Regions from separate parts of the Solibacillus cecembensis genome, predicted to be linked through region 1. Evidence: a T-box and tRNA genes for the amino acid it is inferred to sense, from the RefSeq annotation. Region 1 holds a T-box; the other holds one or more tRNA genes.
The links. A T-box is a leader RNA that pairs with one kind of tRNA and senses whether it is charged. The one in region 1 lies ahead of ACQKIH_RS03975 (valine--tRNA ligase), so its partner is inferred to be a tRNA-Val.
Positions count from the first base shown of each region.

Region 2: it encodes a tRNA-Val, which carries the amino acid that the T-box ahead of ACQKIH_RS03975 (valine--tRNA ligase) is inferred to sense. The anticodon was not compared.

Region 1 covers NZ_JBNNMF010000003.1:145,329-161,273, forward strand. Annotated here, with positions in the region: gene hemL (glutamate-1-semialdehyde 2,1-aminomutase) at 1-974, shown strand, start outside; gene ACQKIH_RS03950 (hypothetical protein) at 1,143-1,955, shown strand; gene ACQKIH_RS03955 (hypothetical protein) at 1,936-2,127, opposite strand; gene ACQKIH_RS03960 (hypothetical protein) at 2,438-2,617, shown strand; gene ACQKIH_RS03965 (helix-turn-helix domain-containing protein) at 2,821-3,609, shown strand; gene chrA (chromate efflux transporter) at 3,884-5,032, shown strand; T-box leader at 5,118-5,348, shown strand; gene ACQKIH_RS03975 (valine--tRNA ligase) at 5,440-8,082, shown strand; gene ACQKIH_RS03980 (bifunctional folylpolyglutamate synthase/dihydrofolate synthase) at 8,145-9,413, shown strand; gene ACQKIH_RS03985 (bifunctional folylpolyglutamate synthase/dihydrofolate synthase) at 9,414-10,670, shown strand; gene ACQKIH_RS03990 (hypothetical protein) at 10,903-11,529, shown strand; gene ACQKIH_RS03995 (Maf family protein) at 11,625-12,212, shown strand; gene radC (RadC family protein) at 12,231-12,929, shown strand; gene ACQKIH_RS04005 (rod shape-determining protein) at 13,306-14,322, shown strand; gene mreC (rod shape-determining protein MreC) at 14,335-15,255, shown strand; gene mreD (rod shape-determining protein MreD) at 15,255-15,782, shown strand; gene ACQKIH_RS04020 (septum site-determining protein MinC) at 15,814-15,945, shown strand, end outside.
Region 2 covers NZ_JBNNMF010000015.1:81,456-97,400, forward strand. Annotated here, with positions in the region: gene ACQKIH_RS14165 (DNA-3-methyladenine glycosylase family protein) at 1-358, shown strand, start outside; gene ACQKIH_RS14170 (DUF5412 family protein) at 407-694, opposite strand; gene ACQKIH_RS14175 (alpha/beta hydrolase) at 881-1,837, opposite strand; gene ACQKIH_RS14180 (hypothetical protein) at 1,791-1,931, opposite strand; gene ACQKIH_RS14185 (sensor histidine kinase) at 2,049-3,416, opposite strand; gene ACQKIH_RS14190 (response regulator transcription factor) at 3,383-4,087, opposite strand; gene ACQKIH_RS14195 (nuclear transport factor 2 family protein) at 4,554-4,919, opposite strand; gene ACQKIH_RS14200 (hypothetical protein) at 5,170-5,310, opposite strand; gene ACQKIH_RS14205 (GNAT family N-acetyltransferase) at 5,790-6,320, opposite strand; gene ACQKIH_RS14210 (amidase family protein) at 6,338-7,837, opposite strand; gene ACQKIH_RS14215 (serine hydrolase domain-containing protein) at 7,966-8,970, opposite strand; gene ACQKIH_RS14220 (NUDIX hydrolase) at 9,007-9,483, opposite strand; gene ACQKIH_RS14225 (hypothetical protein) at 9,763-10,059, opposite strand; gene ACQKIH_RS14230 (DUF1835 domain-containing protein) at 10,276-11,316, opposite strand; gene ACQKIH_RS14235 (VOC family protein) at 11,484-11,894, opposite strand; gene ACQKIH_RS14240 (M48 family metallopeptidase) at 12,043-13,311, opposite strand; gene ACQKIH_RS14245 (hypothetical protein) at 13,484-13,702, shown strand; tRNA gene ACQKIH_RS14250 (tRNA-Val) at 13,833-13,905, shown strand; gene ACQKIH_RS14255 (glycosyltransferase) at 14,482-15,831, opposite strand.

The DNA.
Region 1 (15,945 bases):
TACCATCTGTCGAAATGATTCGTTTTGTTTCATCTGGAACAGAAGCAACGATGTCAGCGCTGCGTTTAGCGCGCGGTTATACAGGACGCGACAAAATTTTAAAATTCGAAGGTTCTTATCATGGACACGGAGATTCATTACTAATTAAAGCAGGTTCAGGTGTTGCTACACTAGGCTTACCAGATTCTCCGGGTGTACCAGCGGATGTTGCCAAAAATACGTTAACGGTTGCGTACAATGATTTAGAATCAGCAAAATTAGTATTTGAAAAATATGGACAAGAATTAGCGGCTGTTATTTTAGAACCCGTTGCAGGAAATATGGGCGTTGTTCCCCCACAACCAGGCTTTTTAGAAGGCTTACGTAAGCTAACAGAAGAAAATGGTACGGTGTTAATTTTTGATGAAGTGATGACTGGTTTCCGTGTTGATTATGGTTGTGCACAAGAATACTTTGGTATTAAACCAGACCTTACTTGCCTTGGGAAAGTAATTGGTGGTGGTTTACCAGTTGGTGCATTTGGCGGGAAACGTGAAATCATGGAAAATATTGCGCCAGCAGGTCCGATTTATCAAGCGGGTACGTTATCAGGAAACCCACTTGCGATGACAGCGGGCTATGAAACATTATCACGTTTAAATGAAGAAACATACACATATTTTCGCAAGTTGGGTGACCAATTAGAAGCTGGTTTCCGTGAAGCGGCATCAAAATACAATATTCCACACACTGTAAATCGTGCAGGGTCGATGATTGGCTTTTTCTTCACGAACGAAGATGTTATTGATTTTGAAACGGCGAAAACTTCGGATTTAGCATTATTTGCGGAATACTTTAAATTAATGGCGGAAGAAGGTATTTTCTTACCACCATCTCAATTTGAAGGGTTATTTATTTCGACAGCACATACAGAAGCGCATATCGCAAAAACGGTACAAGCCTTCCATAAGGTGTTTGAGAAATTAGCACGATAATACGAATTAATAAAATGACATTTCACCTTAGGGGCGAGATGTCATTTTTTCATTTATTATGTACATACGGTTTGGGAAATTCTCTAGTAAAGCACGTAATATGTCGATAGCATAAAGTTCATCATAAATAGAATAGATTGCACATAGAGTTATTCGAGGGGGGATTAGATGAAGGATATTTCCTGGGAAATGGATGAGTACTTCTTTTTTCCAAACAATTTAGGATCTGTAGCAGAAGTACAGTCAGTAAAAATTTCGCCACAATGGGTACCGATTGAACTCGACAATTCGATGCGATTAAATGGTATTTATCATTTTGCTGTAGAAGTGGCTTTTAATGAGGGAGCGGAAGCAGCATCACAAAAAGGAACATATATTGAGGATTTGGATTTTAATAATAACGTGGGCTATTTTGAATATGCCTTACCTTTTAGCATTGATTTACCAGATACAGCGAAACAACTTGATGGTGTGAAAGTCTCAATTGAAGGAGAACAAAGTGCGGTATTTGATGGAGGGTGTCAAGTAAAGTGGAATGTTAGGTGTCAATTTGAAGATTATGTCGTGGAAAAAATCGACACACAAGAAATTGTCGTGAAAAATATTGAACAAAAAGTAGAACTGCCTGCAATTTCAGAAATTCATGAAGTGGCAGCAATTTCGGATACTCAAGAAGTGGTAGCAATTTCAGAAACCGATGAAGTGGCAGTAATCTCGGAAACTCAAGAAGTGGCAGCAATTTCAGAAAACAAAAAAGTAAATGTAATTTCAGAAACCCCTGTAGTGAGTGCAAAAGCGGAAACTCGTGAAGTGAGGGAAACGTTGGTATTGAATGAAATAAATGAAGTGGCGGAATCTCCAAAGCAACTGGAGGGAGAATTGATGTATACGGTACCATCAGATGATTTTTATCGAGACCTTTCTGAGGCGTATAAAGTACATCAAGTTATCACTCCAAAAGCTAGAGATAATCACAAGTGAATAAATAACTAAGCCCGATTAGAATAACGAGTATAATAATATCGAAGGTTGTCGGGAAAAAGATTGTTCGGACAGCTTGAAAAACCGTTATTGGGATGATGCAATTTTTAATAAAAAAACGAGTTTTCCGCAACCAAGGTGGAAGTAAATATGGATTATAACCTTTCCGCATTTTCATCATCTCCTTTTTATTAGTATATGCATGATAAGGCCATGAAGTGAAAAAGTGACGCATTGGATTTAGAAATGGTTTTGAAGGTGCAAGGAAAAAATGATAAAGGCATCAAACAAAATCTTATAGGAGAAAGGACATAGTGAAATAAGCTATGTCCTTTTTAATTCCCAAAGTTTTATACAAAATGCACTGGATTACATAAATGCAACCACAAGTTGACGAAATGCATCCCCAAGATGGTAGAATCGAAAGCAATATTTTTCTAAAGTGAGGGTAGCAATAAAATTTACTATTGGAGGAAAAAATCATGAATAAAATGAAAGTCGCAGTAATTATTTTTATGTTAGGATTATTAGTCTTTTTGAAAATTTACCTGAATTCAATACCAAGAATTAGCGAGCCGATATCAAATATAGTAGTTTTTTTAGGGTTCCTCATTGCTGCTATAATATTTGGTATGTCTAAATTAAAAGAAGATCGGGAGTAACAAATAGGGGGAAGTACGCTGGGGGAATTGCGTGAATTCAATTAACCACTTTAACGCTTAAGGTAACATGGAAGCAGAGGAATTTGGGGCGATTAAATACGTCCCCCCTAAATTATTTGAATATATAGCTTACTTACGTTGTTAATACGTAAAGGAAATTTGTTACAATATATATAAACTTACATTTAAAGGAGTTCGTACAAATGACATTTGGAGAGAAACTTTTTAAATTAAGAAAAGAAAAAGGACTTTCCCAAGAAGCCTTAGCAGAAAAACTAAATACAACAAGACAAGCAATTAGTAAATGGGAAAATGGCCAAGGTTACCCCGAGACAGAAAAGGTTCTTATGATTGGAAATATTTTTGAGGTTTCCATCGACTATTTGTTAAAGGATTCTGTTGAGCCAAGCAATGATAAAAACGCAGGATATTATGTTAACAAGGAAATGGCAGAAGGATATTTATTGTCTGCACATAAGGTTTCAAAATATTTAGCGTTAGGTTATTTCTTAATCGCGTTATCCATTATCCCCTATTTCCTATTTAATCAAGACCCAACAATCTATATTATCCCAACTATCCTATTAGCTACATTCGGTATTGGGATGTTTGTATCAACATCGTTTATTGAAGAAAATCAATATAAAGTATTAAAAACAGAGCCCTTGCTGTTTGATGAAAAATACCTAAAAGAATTGACTGCTAGATACGAAAATTTAAAGAAAAGATATTTCGTTATTAATCTAGTGGGTTCCGGTTTATTTGTTGCTGGAATATTAGCCATAGGAATCGAAAGAAGGTTTATTACTTCTGAATTTTTATTGCCTTATTATCCGATATGTATTGGAATAATTGCAATTGGTATCTACATTTCAATACGAACTTCAAACCAGCTTGACGCATATAAACTATTAGCGAAAAACGATATATATACCAATAGAATTTTCTTTAAATTTCAAAGGAAGATGAGAAAAAAGCTGGATGAATTTTAAAGAAACCGTCCCCTCCCACTGGAAGAGAAGTACCCTATGCAGGGCTCTTAGGAATCCCCAAACTACAAATAGGTGCCCTTGGAAGTGGTGAATTATTGAAGATGGATAGACGCATTGAAAGTTTGAAAGTTATTTGAAACAGCGCAGGAGAATGCTGATATGTGAAGTTATTGTAAAAATAATTATTTTTTTGTAAATATACTTTTGAAAAGGGAAACATTTAGTAAAGTTAAGACTAGTAGAGTTGGAATGTTACTTTTTTAGGAGGAAAAATTTGTACAATTTATGGAGTATTTTTTGGACATCATTAAAATTAGGACTCACTTCGTTTGGGGGGCCGGCTGCACATTTAGGCTATTTTCAGCAAATATATGTGAAACAGAAGAAGTGGCTGACAGATGAAGAGTATTTAGATCTAGTTGCATTAAGTCAGTTTTTACCCGGTCCTGCCTCGAGTCAGGTTGGTATGGGGATTGGGCTTCGAAAAGGTGGGGTAGCTGGTAGTATTGCCGCGTTTATCGGATTTACATTACCATCAGTCCTTATGCTCATCGCATTTGTCTACATAATGGAACGTTTTCAATTTAATATCGGTTGGTTACAAGGGTTGAAAATTGTAGCAGTGGCGATTGTTGCACAAGCTATTTTGGATATGGGGAAGAAAATATTGAAAACCCCTTTGCAGTATGTGCTGTTAATTGTCGCTACGATAATATTACTTTACACTACATCGATTTATTCACAAATTGGCGTTCTTATCGGTAGTGCAATGATTGGTTATTTATTTTTGAAACAGCCAGGTCAATCTATTCCAAGTATTGTTTTCTCCAAAAAATGGGGCGCTGTATTTTTATCCTCATTTTTTGTGCTATTAATCGGGTTACCTATTGCTGCGAAAATTTTAAAATGGGAATGGCTTGTGCTATTTGAAAAGTTTTATTTAGCAGGTTCACTCGTTTTTGGTGGAGGTCATGTTGTTTTACCTTTACTAGAATCGCAATTCGTTGGTACGTACGTGACTGCGGAATCCTTTTTAGCAGGCTATGGCTTAACGCAAGCAGTACCAGGTCCATTGTTTACGTTTGCTAGTTATTTAGGAATGGTCATTGGGGGTATTCCGATTGCTCTACTTGCGACAGTAGCGATCTTTTTACCGGCATTTTTATTAATTGTTGGGGCTTATCCATTTTGGTCAAGCATTAGCAGTCATCAAGCGTTGCGCGGGGCAGTGGCAGGTATGAATGTAGCGGTCATCGGTATTTTAATTGCCGCGTTTATGTCACCAATCCTCACGTCAACGGTTCGAGATGTAATGGATGGATTTTGGGCAATTGTTTTATTTGTTTTATTAGTAAAATTCAAACTAAAGCCGTGGATCATTGTGGTCATTGGTGTTTTAATAGGTTTTACGTTTTATCGTTAAACCTAAACTGTATTTTTTGCAAAGTAAACCAAAGCTCATACTTGAAATTTTGGTGAAAAGAGCGTAAAATTAATTCAATTATATAATTGAAACGTTGAGTAGGAAGAGTACGCTTGAGCGTGATGGTTAGAGAGGAAACGGTAGCTGAAAAGTTTCTACATTGCACGAGCAGAAGGTAGCCTAGGAGTTGACTTAGTGAATGAAGAGTAGCTAATGTCCGGTTAAACACCGTTATCGAATGAAGAGCCTATGGGTGTATTTTTTGCATCCATTGGAATTAAAGGTGGTACCGCGAACTAACTCCCTCGTCCTTTTTTTAGACGACGGGAGTTTTTTGTTTGTTCAAAATCTGGGCGTCATTACGTCGAGATGCAATCGATTATTAAATTGATAGAGGAGAGAGTACAATGACTGAAATTTCAATGCCAACAAAGTATGATCCGCAGTCCACAGAAGCAGGCCGCTATGAATGGTGGTTAAAAGGAAAATTTTTCGAAGCAGATCCAACAAGTGATAAGGAACCATACTCAATTGTCATTCCACCACCAAACGTAACGGGGAAATTACACCTTGGTCACGCATGGGATACAACGTTACAAGATATTTTAACGCGTATGAAGCGCATGCAAGGCTATGATGCACTTTGGTTACCAGGGATGGACCACGCAGGAATTGCCACTCAAGCGAAAGTAGAAGAAAAACTGCGCGGAGAAGGCATCACACGTTATGATCTTGGCCGTGAAAAGTTCCTAGAAAAAACATGGGAATGGAAAGAGGAATATGCCTCACATATCCGTGCCCAATGGTCTAAATTAGGTCTTGGCTTAGATTATTCAAAAGAGCGTTTTACGTTAGACGAGGGCTTAAACGTTGCGGTTAATGAAGTATTCGTAACATTATACGAAAAAGGCTTAATTTACCGCGGTGAGCGTATTATTAACTGGGATCCAGCTGCTAAAACAGCGTTATCTGACATCGAAGTAATTCACAAAGAAGTAGAAGGCGCATTTTACCATATGGAATACCCATTAGCTGATGGTTCTGGCGTATTACGTGTTGCGACGACTCGTCCGGAAACGATGCTTGGTGACTCAGGTATCGCGGTTCACCCGGAAGATGAGCGCTATGCACACTTAGTAGGGAAAACAGTCATCCTACCAATCGTTGGACGTGAAATTCCAATCGTTGCAGATGATTATGTAGATAAAGATTTCGGAACAGGCGTTGTTAAAATGACACCAGCCCATGATCCGAATGACTTTGAAGTAGGTAACCGTCATAACTTAGAGCGAATTTTAGTTATGCATGAAGATGGTACGATGAATGAGCTTGCGGGTAAATATAATGGCATGGATCGTTTTGAATGCCGTAAGCAAATCGTAGCGGATTTACAAGAAGCGGGCGTACTAGTAGAAATCGAAACGCATGTACACCAAGTAGGACACTCTGAGCGTACAAATGCGGTAGTAGAGCCATATTTATCGAAGCAATGGTTCGTGAAGATGGGTCCATTAGCAGAAGATGCGTTAGCGATGCAAGCAAATGAGGACGAAAAAGTAAACTTCGTGCCAAACCGTTTTGAAAATACGTATAACCGTTGGATGGAAAACATTCATGACTGGTGTATTTCTCGTCAATTATGGTGGGGACATCAAATTCCAGCTTGGTATCATAAAGAAACAGGTGAAGTATATGTTGGTAAAGAAGCGCCAGCAGATGCTGAAAATTGGACACAAGATGAAGATGTGCTTGATACATGGTTCTCATCTGCGTTATGGCCGTTTTCAACGATGGATTGGCCGAATGAGGACAGTGCAATGTTCCAACGTTATTATCCAACAAGCACGCTCGTGACAGGTTATGACATCATTTTCTTCTGGGTAAGCCGCATGATTTTCCAAGGGAAGGAATTTACAGGAGAACGTCCATTTAAAGATGTGTTAATTCACGGTTTAGTACGTGATGAAGAAGGACGCAAAATGAGTAAATCCCTTGGTAACGGGGTAGATCCAATGGAAGTAATCGAGCAGTATGGTGCTGACTCTTTACGTTATTTCTTAGCGACAGGTTCTTCTCCAGGGCAAGATTTACGTTATTCTACAGAAAAAGTAGAATCAACATGGAACTTTGTTAATAAAATTTGGAATGCTTCTCGTTTTGCATTAATGAACATGGAAGGCTTAACATTCGAGCAAATTGATTTAACAGGCAATCTTTCAACAGCTGATAAATGGATTTTAACGCGTTTAAATGAAACCATTGAACGTGTTACGGCATTATCGGATAAATATGAGTTCGGTGAAGTAGGTCGTGAGCTTTATAACTTCATTTGGGATGATTTCTGTTCTTGGTATATTGAAATGGCGAAATTACCATTATACGGTGAAGACGAAGCGGCGAAATTAACAACACGTTCAGTATTAGCGTATGTTTTAGACAATACGATGCGTTTATTACACCCATTAATGCCATTCGTAACAGAAGAAATTTGGCAGCACCTTCCACATGAAGGCGAGTCAATTACAGTAGCGGCTTGGCCAACTGTAAACCCTGCTTACAATTTCAAAGATGAAGCAGTGGAAATGCAATTATTAATGGATATTATTCGCGCAGTTCGTAACGTTCGTGCAGAAGTAAATACGCCAATGAGTAAAAAAGTAGCGATGACAATTTCAGCTAAAGATGCATCAATTGCAAGCATTTTAGAGGCGAACAAAGGTTATATCGAAAAATTCTGTAACCCAGATGGCTTAACAATTGGTGCAAGTTTAGAAGCACCTGCTCAAGCAATGTCAGCAGTTGTATCGGGCGCAGAAATTTTCATGCCACTTGCAGGCTTAATTAATATCGACGAAGAAATTGTGCGATTAGAAAAAGAGCTTGATAAATGGGCGAAGGAAGTAAAATTAGTTTCAGGCAAGTTATCAAATGAGCGTTTCGTTTCAAAAGCGCCAGAAGCGTTAGTAGCGGTAGAACGTGAAAAGTTAGCGGACTATGAAGCAAAATTTGCAACAGTTGAAAAACGTATTGCAGAATTAAAAAATATGTAAGTTCTATAAAGAGGTGCCGTTTTTCTTCGGCACCTCTTTACTTGTAGAAGAGAGGGATAAAATTGTTTCAAACAATAAAGCAATGCACGGATTTTATATTTACGCTCAAGGCGAGTCAGTATAAAGGGGAGCCGTTGCAATCTGCTAAAATCATTTTAGAGCAGTTAGAGAATCCAGAGCAAAAAACGAAATTTATTCATTTTGCAGGATCGAATGGCAAAGGTTCGACATTAAATGCAACACGAGAACTGTTAATGGAACATGGTTTAACGGTGGGTGCCTTTATTTCACCCCATTTTGAACGTGCGAATGAGCGTATTACGATTAATAAAAAGCAAATTTCGGATGAAGACTTTTTAAGAATTGCGAATCGTATAACGGCGATTATCGGCGAAAAGTTAAATAGTCAATTTCCAAGCTTTTTTGAATTTATGACATTGATTGCACTTCAATATTTTTCTGAACAGCAGATTGACGTCGCGTTACTAGAAGTTGGTATTGGTGGCAAACTAGACTCTACAAATGTCATTACCCCAGAAATTTCGGTTATTACAACGATTTCACTGGAGCATACGGACATGCTTGGGGATACATATGCACAAATCGCGTCGGAAAAGGCAGGGATTATTAAGTGTGGAAAGCCTGTTGTGATTGGTGTGAAAAATAGTGAAGCTCTAGCAACAATTAAGCAAGTTGCACATGAAAAAAATGCCCCAATATTTGTTTTAGGAGAGCAATTTACTGTTAAAAGTCGCGATTTTGGTCGATTTGATTATAAGGGATCTACTTTAATTGAAAATATAGAGCTTGCTATGGTTGGTGAACACCAGGTGAATAATGCGGCACTTGCGATAACCGCAGCTCAGCTTTTTGTGGACGCGCTAGATGCAGAAAAAATAAAAAAGGCGTTAAAGCAGGCGAAATGGGCAGGGCGATTTGAGCGTGTTGGTACAAATATCATTTTAGACGGTGCGCACAATTCAGAAGGAACGACTTCGCTTATTGAGACACTTACGCAAGTAGAACCGCATAAAAAATACAAATTTATATATGCGGCATTGCAAGATAAAGACCATGAAGTGAGCATTCGGTTAATGGACAATATTGCATCCGCTATGTATTTCACACAAATCGATTTACCGCGCGCAGCAAAAGCACAACAGCTAGCGAACCAAAGTGGGCATGCACAAAAGTTCGCGCATGAAAATTGGTTGCAATTAATCGAACAGCAAATGGATGAGATCAAACAAGATGAATTATTAATTATTACGGGGTCCCTTTATTTTATTGCAGAGGTTCGCGGTGAATTTGTAAAGAAAGGGTTGATTTAATTGATTCCACTTCTTGAGCATTATAAGGAACGGTGGCATGTACAAAGTGAGCGAGTAATAAAGCCGGGTTTAGCTGCGATTGTGCAGGCGCTCGAACGATTAAATAATCCTCAAAATGCCCTTTCAGTTGTCCATTTGGCAGGGACGAACGGAAAAGGTTCTACCCTTACTTTTGTGGAACAAATCGCAAGGCAGCACGGGTTAAAAGTTGGGAAGTTCATGTCGCCGTGTATAGTAGACATGCATGATCAACTTCAAATAAATGGACTTCCCATTGTGAGTGAGCAGTTGGACGAGCTTTTTCAACAATTAGCAAAGGCTGGATTAAGTGGAAAGCTAACCGATTTTGAACTATTAACCGTCATTGCATTTCTCTATTTTCAACAACAAAAGGTCGATGTAGTGTTGTTAGAAGCGGGTATGGGCGGTCGTGAAGATAGTACAAATGTTGTGGAGCCGATTGTTTCGATTATCCCGAGCATTGCACTGGAGCATACGAATTTTTTAGGGACAACATTGACGAGCATTGCCCATCATAAGGCGGGTATTATTAAAAAAAATAAGCCCGTAATTATTGGATTTTTACCAGAAGAAGCAGAGCAGGTGATTGAAGAGGAAGCGTTAAAACAGCAAGCGCCACTCTTAAAATTAGGTCGGGATTTTGAAGTGCATCAAACAGAACGAGGTGAGATGTATGAAAATGTTGCGAAACAAATAGTCATCCCTGCACTAAACCGTCAATTACTTGGTCACCATCAAGCGCAAAATATGGCTTTAGCGATTACTGCCTTTTTTGAAGTTGCAAAAGTTTTGAATGTTACACCTGTGCTAAGTAAGATACAAGCAGGTGTACAAACTACAACGGTTCCTGGACGCTTTGAGCAAGTTTCACCGAATCTTTATTTTGACGGTGCGCATAACCCAGCAAGTATTGGCATGCTGGTCAATACGATTAAACAGCATTTTCCAGGCAAGCGTATTGAATTTGTGCTCGGCATTTTGGCGGATAAAGATGTGGCGGCAATACTGCGCATGTTAGAGGAAGTTGGAGATGCCTTTTATTTTATGGACATTGATAATGAGCGTGCGATGAAAGCCACACAACTTTTGCAAATAAGTCGTGCAAAAGAGAAGGAAATTATAGAAGATGAACAATCGTTCTTAAAAGAGAAAATCCCATCACAAACAGTAAGAATTGTAACGGGTTCTCTTTATTTATTGAGTGATATTCGCCTGAAACTTAATCCGAATAACTAATAATGATGACAATAAAATAGTTATTTGATACTGTATTTATAAAATTACAGGAATTGTTTAGGTGATGAATCGTTAGAAGAGCCAGTTCAGGATGTAATCGCGTCGCTGTATTTCAGGGACAACTGGCAAATTATATCGAATAGTAGCGAAATATTTTTAGGACGAGACGACAATAGTCTTGTCCTTTTTTGTGCTTATTTTGTTAAGGTAAGCAATAAAAAGAGGTGAGCATATGCCGATTATTCGAACACTTAAAAAAAATTCTGTTGCACAAGCTGTATTTTATGGTGTTTTAACTGGGTTATTAGGCGTTATTGCATTTATCATTATATTAAAATTACCGCAAGAGCCAGTAGAACCAGGGGGACAAGGAGAGGTTATTAGTACTTCACAGCAAGAGACTGAAGGAAATGAAAAAGATTTGGTCAAGCAACCGTTTTTTGCGCTGCAGCATGGTGTATTTTCGAGTTTTGAAAGCGCAGATCAATTTGTAGCTTCCTATCCAACGTTAAATAAAGCTGCGATTGTCCGTGTCGGGGATCAATTTTTTGTCTGGTCAAAAATTGATAACGAAAAAGTTGAAGGTGCAACTCAAACAGAGCCAAGTTCATTTTATAAGCCGCTTGTTTTATCAAGCAGCTGTCCAAAACAGGCTGAAAAGCAGTTGCCGATAACGTTAAAGGATGCGAAGACGTTAACGCTCGATCGTGTGACAAGTGAGCAACAAGCTGATTTGCCAGAAGATTGGAGTGTCATATTACCTGAAATTCAAAAGTTATCTGAAAATACAAGTATCATTCGTTTACATGCATTAATAAATTATTATGAGCGCCTAGACTGCGTGAAAATTGATTTTTAACGGTAATATAACCGTCATATTTGATAAATCATAAAAAAGTTACCATTTTTCAAAATTCCATTTGTCATATACTATTGATGATAGGAGGAATGGTTATGAATTTTACTACGAATGAACAATTTGTATTAGCATCGGCATCACCAAGAAGGAAAGAATTATTAGGAATGCTTGGCGTTCCATTTGTTGTCCATACAAGCGATGTTGAAGAAACAAGTGTACAAGCAGATACACCCCAGCGATATGTGGAAGAAGTGGCGCTATTAAAAACGCGAGATGTTGCGGTCAATCATCCTGGGCATTTGATAATAGGTGCAGATACAATTGTTATTTACGAACAGCAAATTTTACACAAGCCGAAATCACATGAAGAAGCGGTCCAACATTTAACGAAATTAGCGGATAATCGACATCAAGTGATGACCGCAGTAGCAATCATCCAGCCTGATGGAACAGAAACGACCTTCGTTGAGGAGACAATCGTTGTATTTAAAAATGTTTCGAAGGCATTGATTGAAGCTTATGTTCAAACAGGTGATTCATTTGACAAAGCTGGTGGCTACGGCATTCAGACAAGCGGTGCGTTACTCGTTGATCGAATTGAAGGAGATTACAATAATGTTGTCGGTTTGCCAATCGCAACATTAGTTCAAACTTTGCTTACTTTACAACTACTAAAAATCTGATTTTTTAGGAGGATGTAAATGACAGTAACACCAATTGTTAATATGAAAATACGAGATGTTCATGAAGCCGATCGACCTCGAGAACGCCTCATTCGCCAAGGGGCAAAAAGTTTATCCAACCAAGAGCTCATTGCAATTTTACTTGGGACAGGTACGAAAAATGAATCGGTGTTAGCAGTAGCGAACCGTGTGTTATTAAATTTTGAAAAGCTGCATAATTTAAAGTATGCCACATTGGAAGAAATGAAAGACATTAAAGGGATTGGTGAGGCAAAAGCGGTGTTATTACTTGCGGCAATCGAGCTAGGGCGTCGTTTAGCTTCAAAAGATTTAGAAGAGCGCTATACTATCCGTTCCCCCGAAGATGCCGCGATGTATTTAATGCAGGATATGACCTCACTGCAACAAGAACATTTTGTCTGCTTATTCCTGAACGTCAAAAATCAAGTGCTACATAAGCAAACGATTTTTGTAGGAAGCCTCAATGCCAGCATCGTCCACCCCCGCGAAATTTTCCGTGAAGCAGTAAAGCGTTCAGCAGCAGCGATTATTTGTTCACATAACCATCCGAGCGGTGTGCCTACGCCAAGTCCTGAAGATATAGATGTGACGAATCGCTTGTATGAGGCGGGGCAAATTATTGGCGTGGATTTACTTGATCATGTCATCATCGGGGATCATCAATTTATTAGTATGAAAGAAAAAGGTTACTTTTAGAAAAAATCGCCATTTTGATAATCAATCAAAATGGTAATTTTTTTGGTGTATAAGCATAATAGATAGAGGCTATATCCTGTAGTTTGAAAGTTTGTGTACGGTTTCAAAAAAATATGCAACCAATACGAATACAATTCGTCAAAAGACATTATTGTTCTATCTGTATTGTTAAATCTTACATAGTAAATTTTATTTGTTTCGTGAGGAAAATAGAAATACAATAGAAAAGTAGAGTTCGACAAAAAACATTCGACAAAAGTCGAGATACAGTGCTTGGAACACTATAATTTTTTGATTCTATCCGTTATAATAAAGGGTATGATTTTAATAATGTCATCGAAGAGATAATTGCCTAAATAGAAAGGGAGTACTTAATTTGTTTGGATTAGGAAATAAGGATGTCGGGATCGATCTTGGCACAGCGAATACACTTGTATTTATTAAAGGAAAAGGGATTGTTTTACGTGAGCCTTCAGTGGTTGCGAAAAATACAAAAACTGGGGACATCGTTGCGGTAGGTAATGATGCGAAAAATATGATCGGACGTACACCAGGTTCGATTGTTGCGATTCGTCCAATGAAAGATGGCGTTATTGCAGATTTCGAGATTACAACAGCGATGATTCAATATTATTTAAAAGAAGCAATGAAAGCTTCTGGTTCAAATTGGAAAAAGCCGAATGTTATGGTTTGTGTACCTTATGGCATTACTTCGGTAGAACAACGTGCGGTAATTGATGCTTCACGTCAAGCGGGTGCAAAAGATGCATTTACAATTGAAGAGCCATTTGCAGCGGCAATTGGTGCGAACTTACCAGTTTGGGAGCCTACTGGTTCAATGGTTGTTGATATCGGTGGTGGTACGACAGAAGTAGCAGTTATTTCACTTGGTGGTATTGTAACGAGTGAATCTGTACGTGTTGGTGGTGACGCAATGGATCACGCGATTATTGCTTACATTCGTAAAACGTATAACTTAACGATTGGTGAACGTACAGCAGAATCAATAAAAGTAGAAATTGGTACAGCACGTTCAGAAGGACCGAACGAAACGATGGATATTCGTGGTCGTGACTTAGTGACAGGCTTACCAAAAACAATCGAAATTACTTCAGAAGAAATTTCAAAATCGTTACACGAAGCTATTGCCGCGATTTTAGACGGTGTGAAAAAGACATTAGAACAAACACCACCAGAATTATCTGCTGACGTAATGGAACGCGGAATTGTTTTAACAGGTGGTGGTGCATTGTTACGTAATTTAGATAAAGTAATTAGTGATGAGACGAACATGCCTGTATTTATCGCAGAAAACCCATTAGATTGTGTGGCAATCGGTACAGGTAAAGCATTAGATAATATCGCTATAATTCGTGCGCAACAACTGAGATAAGGAGGACTGGCAGTGCCACATTTAGCAAATAAAAAATTAATCGTTCTATTAATAAGCGTAATTTTCCTTGTGGCATTGATTGGTTTCTCTCTACGTGATCGTCATAACGCAACATTACCTGAGCAAATTATTAAAGATACAGTTGGCTTTGCGCAATCTATTATTGCAAAGCCAACAAACTACATAACAGGTATTTTTAGCAATATTGAATCGCTGTTAAATACGTATGAAGAAAATAAACGCTTAAAGGTACGTCTAGAGGACTTTGCTGTATTACAAGCAGAGGTAGGTTTATTAAATGCAGAAAATGCTTCATTACGTGAGCTAACAACGATCAAGGAAAGTTTGCGTGATTTCGACCCGATTCAGGCGACGGTCATTGCGAGAAACCCGGATCAATGGGAAGAAAAAATCATTTTAAACAAAGGGACAGCAGATGGCGTTGAAAAAAATATGGCTGTCATGACCGCGCGAGGACTCATTGGAAAAATCGTGATTGCGACACCGTTTACTTCTGAAGTTGAACTTCTTTATACAAATAATGAAAATTATCGTGTATCTGCAATTGTACTCGGAGAAAAAAATGAAGAAATTCATGGTTTAATAGAAGGTTATGATGTAGAACGCAACGAATTATTATTAAAGCGAATTGATTCGAATTTAAAATTAAAAGTGGGCGAAAAAGTACAGTCTTCTGGATTAGGTGGTATTTTCCCGAAAGGTATTTTAATCGGTGAAGTGACAGAAGTAACGACGGACGACTTTGGTTTGACAAAAATGGCGTACGTGGAACCTGCTGCAGATTTCTCTATGCTAGAAAATGTCATCATTGCTAAACGTAAAACCATTGCAATTGATGGCTCAGATGGCAATGCAACGAATGGTGATTTAACAAATGAACCTGTTGCAGAGGAAGCTGAGGAGGAGGAATAATGCTCGTTCGATTTCTAATCCCAACGGTCGCGGTACTGTTATTTTTACTTGAATCCCAATTTGCGATGTTTTCCCCTATTGAAATTAAAGGCGCAACCATTATTTTAGTTCCGCGCTTTTTAATTTTGTATTTGATCTTTTTAGCCATTTATTATAATCGCAAAAAAGCGATGGTTTATGGACTTATTTTTGGGCTATTGTTTGATGTGTTTTACATTAATATTATCGGGCTCTATACATTCTTATATCCCGCAATTTGTTTTCTTGCTGCATGGAGTGTGAAGAGAATCCACCCGCATCTTGCTGTTTCTAGTTTAATTGCCATTGCATTAATGAGTTTGTTAGAGTTTGCGATTTATGAATTTTTCTATGTTATTCAATTTACTTCGATGGCATTACAGCCTTTCCTGTACAATCGACTTGTCCCGACGATTTTGGCAAATTCATTGTTTTTAATGATGCTAGGTTGGGCATTTAAATATTTGATTAGCGCTCGTGTGCTTCAGCGTGCACAGGAGCATTCTTAATACAACGAAGCGTGAGGTGACATGTATAGTTATGAAAAAACAACTTGTCCATATCAAAGGGACAAAAGAAGGGTTAGCACTTCGACTAGACGATCAATGTTCCTACGCGGAGTTAATTGAAGAACTAGGAAATAAAGTTACAGACGGTCACCTTGATGGTAAA
Region 2 (15,945 bases), on a different contig from region 1:
TCTAGCCTCGCTAAAAATGACGATTAAAAAATGTGAATACCTTATTGGGGTTGCGCAGCTAATTGTTGAAGGTCGTATTTCAAAATCACTTATAATGGGGAATGGAAACTTTAAAGAAGCAGAAAAAATGCTGATCAAAATCCGCGGTATCGGTCCATGGACTGCAAACTATGTATTAATGCGTTGTCTTCGATTCCCGAACGCATTTCCAATTGCTGATGTCGGTTTGCATAATGCGATTAAACATTTAACGGGTGCAGATGAGAATCCAACGAAAGAAGAAATATTGAAAATTGCTGCCCCTTGGAAAGGCTGGGAATCCTATGCAACATTCTATTTGTGGAGATTCTTGTATTGAAAAAAATAGATTAGAATAAGTAAGCATAACGAAATAATGTAAACCAAACTATTGTTTACGCCAATCATATTTTTCATTAGGTATTTCAAGAGTATGCCCATTAATTACTACTGTTTTATTATCAAACCATTCAATTTTGGCTGTTAATTCTCGATAATTCCAGTAAATATTTTTTGTTTTACCATTACGCCTATTAAATACTAATTCACCTCTCACAGCATCAGCGCTTAAGCTAGGTCTCGATACATAGGCTATTAAAGTATATGTGCCATCAGGAGAGATTTCTTCCGTATGGTATTCCCCTGTTGGCAGCCACTTCAGATCAAACAAATTCAATAAATAAAAAACTAATAACTCACCTTTCGCATCTTATAAATTTGCGTTATAGGTTACCTATCTTGGATTTAGTTCCGATACTATATATATTGACAGTTTTAAAAATAAGAAAAAGACCATCGAAATGATGGTCTTGCAGACTGTAGACAAATGAATAAAATAACGGATGAACCTTTCTCTGAACACTTACTTTACTTCTTTCATAAATAGTTTAACGTTTTCAGCGATTTCTTTGAATTTGGTATGATGTAAATAATGTGATCCATCCATGGTTACTAATTTTCCATGTACCGAGTCATTAATCTGCCCTTCATGCAGAGGTATCCATCCTGCTACATCTTCATTATCCGCTTGTACAAAGAGTAGAAGTGGAAGATATTTAGGGAAGGTTAAACCTTGAGCCCCTTTAAAATTAGACGAAATATGGCTCATTTCATTCAAGGTTGTGTCATTAAACATATTTTTATTCGAAATCATTTTCATTTGCTCTACGGTTTTTTCATCAAATGCCAGTCCAACATAGGGGTCAGCACTGATTTTCATAGTCAATCTTAAGAGACCTGATTTTTTGAGATATGCAAACGTTTTCAATGGGAAATTGACATCCATACCCGGTTGTGTTGCAACACTGCTATCGATTCCGACAAATGCTGTCACCTCGTTTGGATATTTGTTCACGTAATCAATTCCATAAATGCCTGTAATAGAGTGGCCCATGAGCATGTATCTGTTAATATTAAGCTGCTGTAGTGCTTCATGAACTTCACTAACAATATTCTCCGTAGTTCGCTCTTTTACAGTTTCATCACTTAATCCATAACCGAAAGGCTCTACCACAACAACTTTGTAAAATGGAGATAATTCATCGATAAGAAGCTTAAAATCAAGCCCTGGAGTAGCTGTTCCATAACCAGGCAGGAGCACTATCGTTTCCTCGCCCTCGCCTTGAATTAACACATTCATGTTTTTCCCGTCTACAGATACGTGCTGCCCATAAGGCACTATTCGTTTTTGCTCCGAATGACTACTCATCACATTTGCGATATAAACAATACCTAAAAAAAGTACAATGGCTAGAACGATTGCTCCTATGATTTTAAGTAAGATGTTTCGCACTTTCTTTATTTTCATTCCACTCCGCATTTTCTTTTCCTCTTGTTGTGTCACTGTCATCTTCTCCTGTCGTGTCCTGATCTGTTTGTTTGCCTTCATGTGTCTGTAATGAAATCTTAACCAATGAAGATGTACTCCCCATGACGACAATATGAACTGAATATGAACTGTCCAAAAAATGCTACGGCTCTATATGCAAGTAAGATTGCATATAGAGCCGTAGCATAGAGAATAAATCTAACTAATCTGTTGGTGTAGTGATTGGCAAGGTGACAATGAAGGTTGTTCCTTGACCAGGTTCACTTTTCACTCGGATGTCACCTTGATGAAGTGACACAATCTGTTTAACGATAGCAAGTCCCATACCACTTCCATCATACTTACGACTGTGGGAACGATCGGCCTTAAAAAAACGCTCGAATATACGCTTCTGGTCGGCAAGGTGAATACCAATACCAGTGTCGGATATTAGGATTGTCACGTTTTTAATATCTTGTTTGATGCTTACGTTAATCACGCCAGCATCATCGGAAAATTTGATGCTATTTCCGAGGATATTCGTCCATACCTGATGTAACAGGTCATGATCAGCCGTTACTTTAACTGTCTGTAAATCAAGCTCAAAATGTATATTGCGAGCAGACCATTGTGGCTGGAGCGCCACGATTATCCGTCGAATTTGTTCATCGAGACTAAGCGTGAAGAGCCGCAGTTGCTTTGACTGCGATTCAAGCAAACTCAGCTTTAGCAGGCTATCGCTCATTTTGGACATCCTTTTCGCTTCAGCGATGATTATATCAAGATATCGGCTTCGTTCGTATTCTGTAAGGTCAACTTGCTTAAGCACTAGAGCATAACCGGATATCGAAGTGAGAGGTGATTGAACCTCGTGCGACACGTTCGATACGAATTCCCTGCGCATCTGCTCAAGTTGCTGAAGATCGTGCATCATTTCTTCGAAGCTGCGAGCCAAAGTACCCAGCTCACTCGTTTGCTTAATATTCAACTTGACGTTGAAATCTCCAGATGCTATCCGCTTGGTCGCTTTTGTCAGCTTTTTGATCGGTCTTACCAGGAATACAGAGGCAACTAGAATCAATACGCTTCCTGCAATCAACGAACATGTTGCAAAGACCAATGCCCACTTTGTGACAAATGAGGCTGAAGGAGGGGCGAGCGCTTCCAAAAATATCGCTTTCGTTCCCATTTCCGTTTTCAACGGCAACCCTAAGAGAACCGTGGCAATACCATTAGGAGTGTCCTGAACAACATCTCCATCTAATACTTTCTTTAGTTGCTCCATCGTCACAGGCGAAGGTTTGTGTCCATGAGGTTTACCGTAAGACTTGAACTGACCCGTTGCTTCGTAAATTCGAATATAATAAGAATCAAGCTGCTTCATTTCACTTACGAACAAGTCCGCTTCACGAAACGGAATGGTATTGTAAATCTGGATGATGTCTTGGCCAAAGTTTCGTATGTTGATTTGAGCGTTTTCGTTCAATTTATCTTCGAATATCCAAGTTGACACAAAAAAAGAAATGATTGTGCCCCCGATGATGGAGACTAAAAATGTCAGGACAACACGTATATATAAGGATTTGAGCATTCATAAACCTCAAGCCGATACCCAAGCCCGCGCACCGTTTCGATCCGAAAATCGGTTATTGTCGCGAACCGTTCACGCAGGCGTTTAATATGTACGTCTACTGTTCGATCATCTCCGGTGTAATCAATTCCCCAAATCTGATCGATCAACTGCACGCGCGTATAGACTTGTCCGGGTGTTCCAGCGAGCTTATACAGCAATTCGAACTCCTTTAGCGGCAATGTAAGCGACTCTGTCCCTTTCATCACCTTATAGGTCTGTCGATCAAGGATGACGTTCCCGAGATGTATCTTCTGCGTGTAGCCAATCTTGTATCGTTTGAGTAATGCCCTAACACGAACCGTCAACTCTAACGGATCGAATGGTTTGGTTAAATAATCATCCGCCCCAAGTTCGAAACCTTTCACTTTCTCCCATGTTTCTCCTCTCGCAGTCAGCATAAGTAAAGGCAGATCAGGATTGGCTCTTCGAAGTTCCTTGCATAACGTCCAACCATCCATATTCGGCATCATAATATCAAGTACGACAAGATCGACATTCGTTGAGGTGTAGACGGCCAGTGCTTCCTTGCCGTCCGCTGCTTCAGCTGTTGAGAATCCGTCGTTGCGTAGAAATAAACAGACGAGTTCGCGAATGTTCGCATCGTCGTCAACAACTAGTATAGTAGGCATTGGTTCCCTCTTTTCCCTGTTTCCAACAAATTATTTCAAGTCATCATTATACTATAAATTAACACGTTTGTTGATTTATCGACCTGTAGAATTCAAGTGTTTCTTTCAAACTAATCAAAAAAACAGGAGTGTGAAATCATTCAGTTATTCACAGCTATAATTGTCTAGGCTTTGCTGAAATTTCTTCGTGCACAAGGTCAAAAAACAAAACGAACGCTTGTCATTTGACCCTTTGGATACAAATAGTCCTCTTCAGCATCCATAAGTCATTGTAGTAACTGGGGGATTAATACATACAAAGATGTATTAATAGTGCTAAGAGAAAAAGCCACGAACGTTGATTTACAACAGTCGTAGCTTAATAGTATATCCCCCAACTTGCATTTTGAAGCGTTTACTCGGTTTGTAGGTTTGTATACTTTATCAATCCTTGTTTAACTAAGTTAACCTTGTAAATGAGCAATAATTAAAGTGAAGAAGTTACTCTTGTCCCTTGATGAAAATGCATCTTCCAACGTCCATCATTTAACTTCCATATCGAACTGCGTAATGAATATTGTTTGTTTATCTCGTTATAAATTCGGTAAGTTGTTAAAACTATTCCCTCTGACAATGGATGAATTTCGAAGTCACTCATTTTCATCCGCACTATGCCAAGACTCATTTCACCAATACTTTCATTTTTGTACAATACTTTACCTGAGCTTCCGAATTCAAAAAAACTGTCTGCTAGAAGATTAGTTAGTTCATCTTTTGATGTCCTGATTTCTGGTTTCAACAATTTCTCCTCTAGTTGAAACAACAGTTCTTTTAACGAAGGTCTATACTCCATTTTATACTCACCTTTTCCCGTTCATCTTATCGAAAATATTACATTTTTTTACAAACGACCTACTCTTTAGTTTAATATAGAATTAAAAACTACAGCGGCAAATCAATGATTTTTAAGTAAAGCAGCCTATTAGTAATCCATAAAATGCTGATTTTACACTTATAATTTATACACCGAGCGCACAATCAAATTCGAAATTATAAATAAGGTATAATTACAAATTTTTTCAAAGCATCTCTTTATATCTAATTTAGTCTAATACCCACAATAAAAGCGTACAGACTAAGCCCATTAAGAGCGCAAAAGGAATTGGATTTGTAAATTTTAATTTTTTCGTTACAATATACACAAGTGTGATTAAAAGTATAATTATTGCAAAATTACCTAACATTTTATTCCTCCCTTACGATTTTTCTCTCTCAATATTGCTATATAGCAAAGCTCTACTTTGGAATGTAAGATTAATGCATTTAGCATACAAATAACTAGAATGTCAAGTTAACAACAGTCATTGCTTAATAATGTATACCTAAACCTTTATTTGGGAACTTTTTTTATGAATGAACATGAAATTTCTTAAAAAAAGATTGGAGTAATCCAACAACTATTCGAATGATTAAAAAATATATAAAGGCTTCGACAAAACTAACTCCAAGAAAAAATACATACCTACCAAAATCCTCAAGTTCATCGAAGTAAAAATTTTAAATTTGTACGTCTAAAATTAGTGTTTTATAACTTAAAGCTAAAAATGTTGGAATAAAAAATATCCAATATATTAAAGGGAAATTAAAATGCCCTTCTTTCATAAGCATCAATAACACCACCTTTTACAAAAATTAATACACCAGGTGCACAATCAATATTTTACTAATAATTTATTATATCTGTTTTCCATTCTTCCTCTAAAATTGCGTAATAATACTCATCCCACCAATCATTACCGCTCGGAATACATTTTTTAAAGTAGCCTTCCCTTCTCATTCCAATCTTCTCCATAACTCGATACGATGGAATATTTTGAGGCTGACATGTTGCTATAATTCGATGTAACTTCATGTTTTCAAAACCAAATTGTAAAATCGCTTTTGCTGCTTCAGAAGCATAACCTTTATTGTAATATTTCGGATTGAATACCCATCCAATCTCGTATGTATGTTCACCAAAATATTTACCAAAAAAGATGTGCCCAATAAGAATGTTTTCATCTATCAAGATAACAGGAAATTTTTCAGCTTGATCACCCATATTTTGATTTATAAACTTTTTTGTCGCTCCTTCAGTAAAAACACCTTCGGGAATATATTTCATAACATTCGGATCGGATGTATATTCATGTACACTTTGCCAATCGTCATAAGTAAATTTACGTATTATTAATCTATCCGTTGTTATGTTCATTTCATAGCCTCCCTGTACTATTCTTTTGCATCTTTTCTACGACGTTCTAAAAAGAGTTTTGGAGCAATACGGTGCTTTGTCGCCTGTTCAAACGCAAAAGCGAATTTGATTAAGTCCCCTTCGCTAAAAGCTGTGCCTGCAAAAGTTATACCAAACGTTCTGCCATTGGCCATATAGCCAGCTGGTACTGCTATAGATGGGTAGCCCGCTTTCGCACTAATAGTTGAACCAATGTAAGAAGGAAAAACAATTGCATCGAGGTCATACTTCTTCAATACATAGTCAATTCCTTGTTCTTGAGAAAAATATAAGTCTTCTAATTTTGCATTTAAATATTTTGAGTCTCTTAGTGTATTTGAATAACTTTCTCTACGTTCTAATTTATCTTGCCCATATTTCAATGCTTTTTCGCCAAATTTTTTATTGAATTGAATCAATTCAGATATTGAATGTACTGGCATATGAGAAGGCAACTTAGAAAGATAATTATCTAGGCTATGCTTCAATTCATATAAAGGTACGTCCCATTTCCAATCCATATGAAAGGAAGGAATATTGATATTTTCAATTATCGTTGCGCCTTGTTCAGTTAAAGCTTGAATCGCATGTTGAAATAATTGTGCATCATATTCTCCAGAGTCATAATAGTCTTTGGGTGCATCATTAAATATGCCAATTTTAGTGTTGTTTAATCCTTTCGTATCTAAATCGTTTGTGTAATTTTGTTGTGCGTTCCCTTCACTTTTATAAGTAGCAATGTCGTGGTCATCTATTCCCACTAATGCACCTAATAAAATGGCTGCGTCTTTAACAGTTCTCGCAAACGGTCCGGCAGTATCTTGAGAGTATGTAAAAGGAATAATACCATTGCGGCTGATTAAACCAACAGTTGGCTTAATTCCCACTACTGAATTTTGAATAGCAGGACTAAGAATTGAGGCATCTGTTTCAGTCCCAACAGCTAGTACTGAAAAATTCGAGGCTACTGCCACTGCGGATCCAGAACTAGAACCACCAACAAAAAGTGTCGGATCACCATATGGGTTTAATGTTTGTCCTCCTCTTGCACTATAACCTGCCCACATTTCACTCGACATACCATTTGCTAATTCTGTCATATTGGTTTTACCTAATATAACAGCACCTGCCTCACGAAGTTTTTTTACAAGAAAAGCGTCTTGACAGGCTAAGTGGTTTTCTAATGCGAGTGTTCCAGCACTTGTATGCATGGAATCTTTTGTTTCAATATTGTCCTTGAGTACAATCGGAATGCCGTGTAAGGGGCCTCTGGAACCTTTTAATTTTCTTTCATTATCTAGTGCTTCTGCTATAAATATCGCTTCAGAATTTATTTCAAGCATGGAATTAATTCGCGGTCCACCTTGATCAATATTTGCAATTCTATATAAATAATACATAACTAATTCTTTTGATGTTATTTCTCCACTTTCCATGGCTTCTTGAATTCGATCGATTGATAGTTCTTCTCTAAAAAAGCTATTGAACTTTATTTCCATTATAAATTAACCAATCTTTCTGTTTTTCTTCTATAATTATATAGAGAAAAGCTATTTTAATAAGTGATATACATTGTTTGGAGGGTTCCCCATTTCGATACTCTTAGTCTGTTAATTGTAAATAACAATCAAGTTAAATCCAACATTATGGCATCTCCAAAAGCTCTTACATCCTTCAAATAATCATAGCCCTCAGGATTTCCATAGCTATTAAATGCTCTTACAGCTACGATATTTTCACTTGGAATAATCAATAGTGTAACCGTCGTATAGCCTAAAATTTGATAGGCACCATTTGGCACAAGCGCACCAATTTCAGATTTTTTCGCTTGTGAACCTTTCACAAACCAAAAAATCCCGTTCTCAGGTAAATCCGCATTTGAATAAGAAGGACTTTGTAAAGTCGTAGCAAGTTGAATAATGTTTGAATCAATCACTTGTTTACCATTTAACGAGCCGTTATTTAGATGTAAAAGCCCCCATTTCGCTAGTTCACGTGCTGAGGCATACAAATTCTTTTTGCTGCCATCCAGATTTAGGGAAGCAGACCAATGCCTATTATTCTCTTTTCCTATGACGTCAACGAAAGTATCATCAAATGTGTTATACCAATTTGTTTCAATGAAATTTGAAGGTGTAAATACTTCATAGTTTAATATTTCCGCAATTGTTTTTTTCGTTGTAAATTGAATAATTTCAGAAATCAACTCAACATTAATATCACGATATGCCCAGCTCGTGCCAGCAGTAAATTCTCTAACTACTTCGCCATTTCTTTCTATAAGTCCGTGTGAATGCGTAACAAGATGGCGAATTGTTATTCCTTTATACAATTCCTTCTGTTGCGGTAATGGGAGGTAGATTAAAATTTCAGCATCTAATGATTGAATGAATCCATGATGAAGCGCATACGCAACAGCAAATGCGACATAACTTTTACGACAGGAAGCGATATGAAACTTTGTATCCGATTGCACTAAACGAGCATCTTTTTTGGCAGAATGTTTCCCCCAATATCGCTCGACCTGCAACTCGTTATTGTGAAAAATCACAAGAGCTGCACCCGTACAATCTAATGTTTGATATGTATTTTCTATGGCATTGATTACACTTTTAAACGTAGTTATTAGCATGTGATATACGAACACCCTTTCGAAGTCTTAACCGCATCAAATATCTTGAAGCAGTTTAATTTTTAAATATGTTAAAGGTTTTTTCTTAACAAAATTATTTTCGATCGATTGGAGAACTTCTTCATTGCCAGGTAAACTTACAACCTCTTTTGCTTTTTCAAAAGGAATCCATTGATATTCACTATGTTCATCGTTTAAAACGACAGATTGTTCTTCATGTACAAACCCTACAAATACGGGTGCAATGTAAATGTAATTCTCTTGTGGAGAAAAAATTTGGTCAAATTGATTCGAGGAATACAATACAAGTTCTGTAATACCTGTTTCTTCTGCAATTTCTCTATAAACAGCTCCTATTGCCGTTTCTCCATCTTCAATACTGCCTCCTATATAGCACCAAATATTATTTAAATTATGGGATGTTCTTTTTAGTAGTAAAACATGATATATGTTATTTATCTCTTTTAACAATACAGCAGCGATGCCAGTCGACTTGATAGGAATAATGTTCATATATTGTACCTACTTTCATCTTTAGAATCAGAGTTTTGGTTTAACTTTTTCAATTTTACAAATATTCGTTGCGCTGAATTGTCTGTACAAGAAGAAATATACTTGCTACTCCCCAAATTGTGGTTGCCACTATAAACCAAACATTCGATTGGGTAGTAATATTTCTCTTTCTTCCCATATTTCTTTTTATAAGGGCGAGGACAATAAAACCGAGTATGCAGATACAAAGAGTTAGCCAAAATAGTAAACCCACTTTCTATCCCCTTTTATCTAAAATACTTAAGCCTCACCAATTCCCATTGCTAACAATAATAAGAAAGCCAAAAATAAAACAAATACATTTGCGCTTAACCCTACTAATCCAAATAATAATTTCCTTATGAGTCTAGACGATATCGACATAAAGATAGAAATAATGGCAAGTATAATGCCGATAATAGATAAAATACCAAAAATAATAATTATTAAATAAACATCAGCATTAGGTCCCCTGAGTGCAAAAAATACAATACTACTTACGATCACCGGCAAAATTGATAAAGCACCTAAAATTGTACTCACTTTGCCTTTATTCAAAGTCATTGCCCCCTCCATAGCTAAATTCTTACTTCATAAATCCTCGTTGTACTAAATCACTGCATTTTATTAAAAAACCTGAGTAAAGTGCATGTTTATTTGAAATTCAAACTCTCTAATATTCACATTTGTTTCTGCTTCGAGAATTTTTACTTCCATTGTCACCTTGTCCCACTGTTATTTAATCCACTAATCCATTTTAGTTGAAGGCCAGTCTTATCGCATTTTAATACTATAATATCTCATTGCCTTCGGAACACCTTCCATATCAAATATGCCATCCACGATTAAGCGTCTAACACGATATTCGATAAATTGATCGCCAACATATTGATCCAAATGACCGATTACTTCACCAATGATTCGAGCTGATTTTATAAAGTCATTGTTTTTTCGCTTACTATGAGATGTCTTAACTGTTTGAATGATATACTCGTCGTAAAAAGTTTCAGAAACACTAATTATTTTATGATTTTGCCAAATCCTTAACACTTCTTTTTCCTCACATAGTTGTTCCCATTGTTGTTCAAGCGTTTTCCGTTCAGATTGCGTTAATGTATTACCATTTTTCTCATTTTCATAAATTTGTTTTAATTGCTCATGTAAAAGTTCCCCCATGTTTCTTGGTGTAAAATCGATTTCGGGTCGATCAAAATGAGTTTTATATCCTTCGTTTGTATTAATGATTATGATGTCGTTTGTTTTCCCTTTTAATAACTTGAGTACAAGTCTTAAACCCGTTTGCTCATGTGCATTTTCTCCAGCCCAAATAATAATTGGATGATTGGTTGGGATTTGTTCAATGTTTAAAATAGTCCGTTCAAAGTTCGTTTGATAATTAGATAGCACTTCATCATCAATATTAATGTGCGTTCTTAACCATTCATACCGATGATCCATTCCTTGTGCGGCATGTAATTGCCAAATCGGACCTATTGAAAATAAATCGGAAAAAGTAATAATTTTTTCTTTTTGATTTAATTCTAACTCTTTTAATGCCAATCTTAAGCTACCCATCGGAGAATCCCCAAATACAATATGGGTAGCTTCATATTGCGCGTCTTGATCATCATTCGCCTTATTTTTTCCGAAATCTAATAAATCATTATATGAATTTTTTATATCTAAAAAGAATTGCTCCTCTGAATAACCGTCACCTTCCTCAACAGCTTGCACGCGGCAATAGAATAGAAATAATGTGGACTTCAATTCTTTCTCATCCAACTGATAAATCATATTTCTCATTTCATCTAACATTTCATCAACCCCTCACAGTAAACTTTACCACAAAGTTCCATTCGGATTAAGCATTATAAATAATAGTCAGAGAAAAAGCCGCGAATGTTGGTGACATTCGTGGCTCTTTGGTTCGATTCAAAAGTTACATTTAAGAAAATTTTTTGAGTAACTATTTCTGATATCTTTTAAATCCCCTCAGTATTCATCAATACAATACGCCAACCATCAGGGTCCGCGATGGTCACACCTTTTTCTTCCCAGTAAGGATTTTCTGGTGGAATTTCAGGATAGCCCATATTAGCGAGTCGAGATTGTACAACTTGAATTTGCGAGTTATCGGGCATATAAAAAACGAGTAAATTATCATTGGTCGGTGCAAGGCATGGACTTCCATCAACATGCTCAGTAAATTCTAAATGATACGACTCATCTGGTAACCCAATCATAATGCCAGTATATCCACGATGTCCTTTGAACTCTCCAATTTTCGTAAGCCCTAGACCCTCGCAATAAAATTTTTCTATCAGATCTAATTTATCTGTTGGTCGCGCAATGCGAAATTGTGCGATATGCAATGTTTGTGTCCACTGTTTCATAATCATTCCCCCTCCTTCAATTTTAATGAAAAAGGTAGGACAATACTTTACAACTTTTGATTGAAATAAAGTAGTTTCTCAGAAAAAGGGGGAACGCGTCACATCCATGATATGAAAGGATTTGATACGCTTTTCAATTGATTCAAACCTAGTTCAATTCCTTATCAGCTTGATCGGCTACATTATTGATTCTTTCTAACATAGGCGGATGGGAGTAGCGAAACCATTTGACAAGTACTGATGGATTTACTTCGCCCAGCCCAACTTTGGTCAACTGTTGAAACGTCGAGATTGCAGCCTCGGGATTCTCCATTAGTTCCATTGCATATTCATCAGCTCGGGCCTCTTGATAGCGTGAAACTGCATTGGATAGTGGGCTTGAAAAGAATACTAGAAAAGATGAAATCAATAAAAACAATGGCAATGAATGAATACTACTCATTTGTTTAATTTTTAATATCGATCCATAACGTCTAATCATCCAAGGCATGATTTTTGCAATTCCCCATAGTCCAATGAGCGTCATCAACAAGTATACTGTGATGTTTAGGTAAATATCCTTTTTCACGTAGTGGCCCATCTCATGTGCCATTATAAAGAGTATTTCTTCATCCGTTAATCGGTTTAATGTCGTATCCCACAACACAATTCTCGAATTTTCACCAATCCCTGTTACATACGCATTTAATGCATTCGTCTTCTCTGACATGTTCACTTCATATACATGATTTGAAGGAATATCTGCTTGCTGTGCGAGTGACAAAACCTTCGTCTCCAATGCTTTATCTTTTAGTGGAGAAAAGTCATTGTATATTGGGTCGATCACGACTGGTTGGATGAACATAAGAAAAATTGAAAATGGAACAGTTAATGTCCAGGCTGATAACCACCATCTCTTCGGACTTTTTTTGATGAGCCAATAGAGAACCGTGACCACGATAACGGACATCCCGAAAGACATCCAAAAATTAATCACATTATCCCTCATCCACGAGGAAAAAAGCTGCGTACTAATACCATAGCTTTTACTCAGTACATACCGGAAATAATCTAGTGGAAATTGGAGGACAAACAATAGAAGCGATAGTAAAAATAAATACTTTGCATTTCTCCAAATGGCCCATTTATGTTGGCTGGGGCTCAATCCTTCGAACAAACGTGAGATACCCGTAATCAAAATAACAAAGTAGAGCAACCATTCAAACGGCATTGCGATAAAAAATAGGAAATTTCTTATTTTTGATAAATCCTCACTTAACACCAATTCCCGCGCTGTTAGAAAAGTACTTGGATCTGCTGCCGTACCTTTCAGAGCTACTGGTATCTCACTATTTTGGTTATGAAAAAAATAGAAATACATCGCCACAACGTACAGACCAAATGTTAGTACAGCAAGTAAACTCCATTTTTTCTTAATTTCTTCTCCACCTCAATTCATCCGATTACCCTAGCATATTATTAAAAGATGGAAACTATTTTTCAAATTTTATTAATGTCCTTTTCTGACAGTTCTATACGTCTCGGATTCATCATAAATTGGAAAAAAGTTCACTCAATGTTTTATTTGAGTTTATAAGGGGTGTATCAAAATGTTTGCGATTCATTTTTATGAAAAAAACACATCAGTACTAAGTCAATGTTTAAGACGTATACCTGAAGTCGATGAAAGTATCAGAATTAAAGGACGTAATGGAAAGGTTTTAAATGTCACCCAAATTGAAGAAAATAAATACCACGTCCATGTAGAATTAGAAAAATTAATAAAGAAGAGTCTATTACTAAAAGACGATAAAAAGAAAAGACGTTAGTGCATAAGAGGAATGCGCGATCATTCCACATAAAAATAACATAAAAAGTTAAATTAGTAGTTTTCTATGTACCTCTTCCAACTAAAATGCTATGATGATAAATAAGAACAAGTTTTTTGTATCTTATCTCGGTCTTGTAGCTCAGTTGGGAGAGCACCACCTCGACAAGGTGGGGGTCGCTGGTTCGAGACCAGTCGGGACCATCACGCTGAAAGCCTTTATTAATAAGGGTTTTCAGCTTTTTTTATTCGATAAATTACACCTAAAATTGAATCATTTTTACTGTTGCGTGACGGATATGTGACGAATTATTTTATAACTCATAGTTTCATTTAAAATACCGTGCAGTGAATTGAGACGACAAGATTATAAAGTGAAATAAAAATAGCCCTCCACTTTTGTGGAAGGCTTATTTTTTAATTTGCATATGATCTAATTTGATGTTTAACACCGTTTACCTCTGCATCTTTTATTTCTGTTAATTTTACTACAATTTCTACATCTTCAAATCTAACGAACACCGCATCGGTAAATATCACTGGTTCTAAGTCGTCGATATGATATTCACTTTCAAACTTTAAGTTTATTCCACAATTCGTCAGAAATTTGTATCTATACATCAAATCACCCCTTATACGCATAAATTTACAGTAAAGTGGTAATTAAATCTATATAAAGTCCCGAAATTTCTTTTTTTGCCGTTATTTGGTTTATTCTCAAATAAAAATTGAATGAACTTGACTTTTTTATTGAGAACCTATATAAAAGCGGCACCCCGTCTAGCTGTTTCTCCATTTGTTTTCTGAGAGTGCTTCAAAAGAATTAGTAAGTGCGTACAATCGAAGCTTTTTTATTTCATTTAATTGTTCTGATATTTTCATTTCCGAAGAAGTGTTGCAATCATAGAGGTTTGATATGGGCTTACTATCTCTCAAATTCTCTACCAGTTTAATAAGCATGGTACGGAATACTTGTTTAAATTCTCGGTATTTAAGTGGATGTATTTTGCATAGTTCATTGTATTGAGAGACCACATAATGAATTTGAGTGAAACTTAGAGCTGGTTTATGTTCTAAGGCTAAAGCTAGAACATCGAAATTAGGGAACTTTTTCATGAATTGATGTAAATTACTCATTGCTTCTGGAAAGTTATTTGAAGATATTGGGTGTTCCTGATGATAGCAAAATGTTGAAGAATCTAATAAAAAGCGGGCGCCATTTTTGTACAAGCGATATCCAAGCTCCCAATCTTCTGCCCCATACCCTCGAAATGATTCATCAAAGTATCCTACCTTATCCAGCAGTTCTCTATTGACTGATACGTCCCCTGTTAAAAACGCAATATAAGGAAGCGTATAATTACTTAGATCTAATCCAAAATTGCTTAATCCATTGTTAAGCTCCTTGGTGAAATACCAATTCGGAAATGATAGATTTTGAAAGGAATTATTATCTATATCCTTCTTAGTGATGAGTGGGAATAACTGATTAGAGTTTTGATGATTTTGTTTATATTCATTATATAGGAATGTGAAATATGGATCAATGGGAACAAAATCATCTATGTGTTCCCACTGTTTACTATTGAAATCGGAAGTCAGAAAGGTATAAATACCTCTATAGTGCATTGCACCACTTACTACTATATTCTTATCATTAATGTGATGTTTATAATGATTTTCAATGAAGTTATGCTCAGTGAGCATTTCCGCATCTAGAAAGATTATCACTTCTCCTTCCGCAAGCTGGATGCCTAAGTTACGTGCGCGTGACCGACCTTGGTTTTTTCTTGGACGCACATATTTAAACTTAAAGGGTGGATCGAATTCTTTAGGAATATGAGAAGTCTTGTCAAAGGAACAATCGTCAACTAAGATAACTTCAAAACTAGAAAAATCAAATGTTTGTCTCAATAAGCAATATAGAGATAAAGAAACATATTCGTACTTATTGTATGAAGGCATAATAATACTTACCTTTATATCTTTTTTATCTTTATTTTTAACAATTAATTCATAATCCTCATCCTTTTTTTCTTTTACATTACTTTTTCTTTCTTTTGCACTACTTATTTTTTCTCTTGCACTACTAATTTTTTCATTTGCAATACTTTTTCTTTCTTCACCCAAACTAATTCTCCTCCTATATAATTAACATTTTTATATAGAGTATGAAAAATATATTTTATTGAATGGGCATATAATCCCCTACAGCCAAACCTTTACGGAATCTCACTTCTTCTT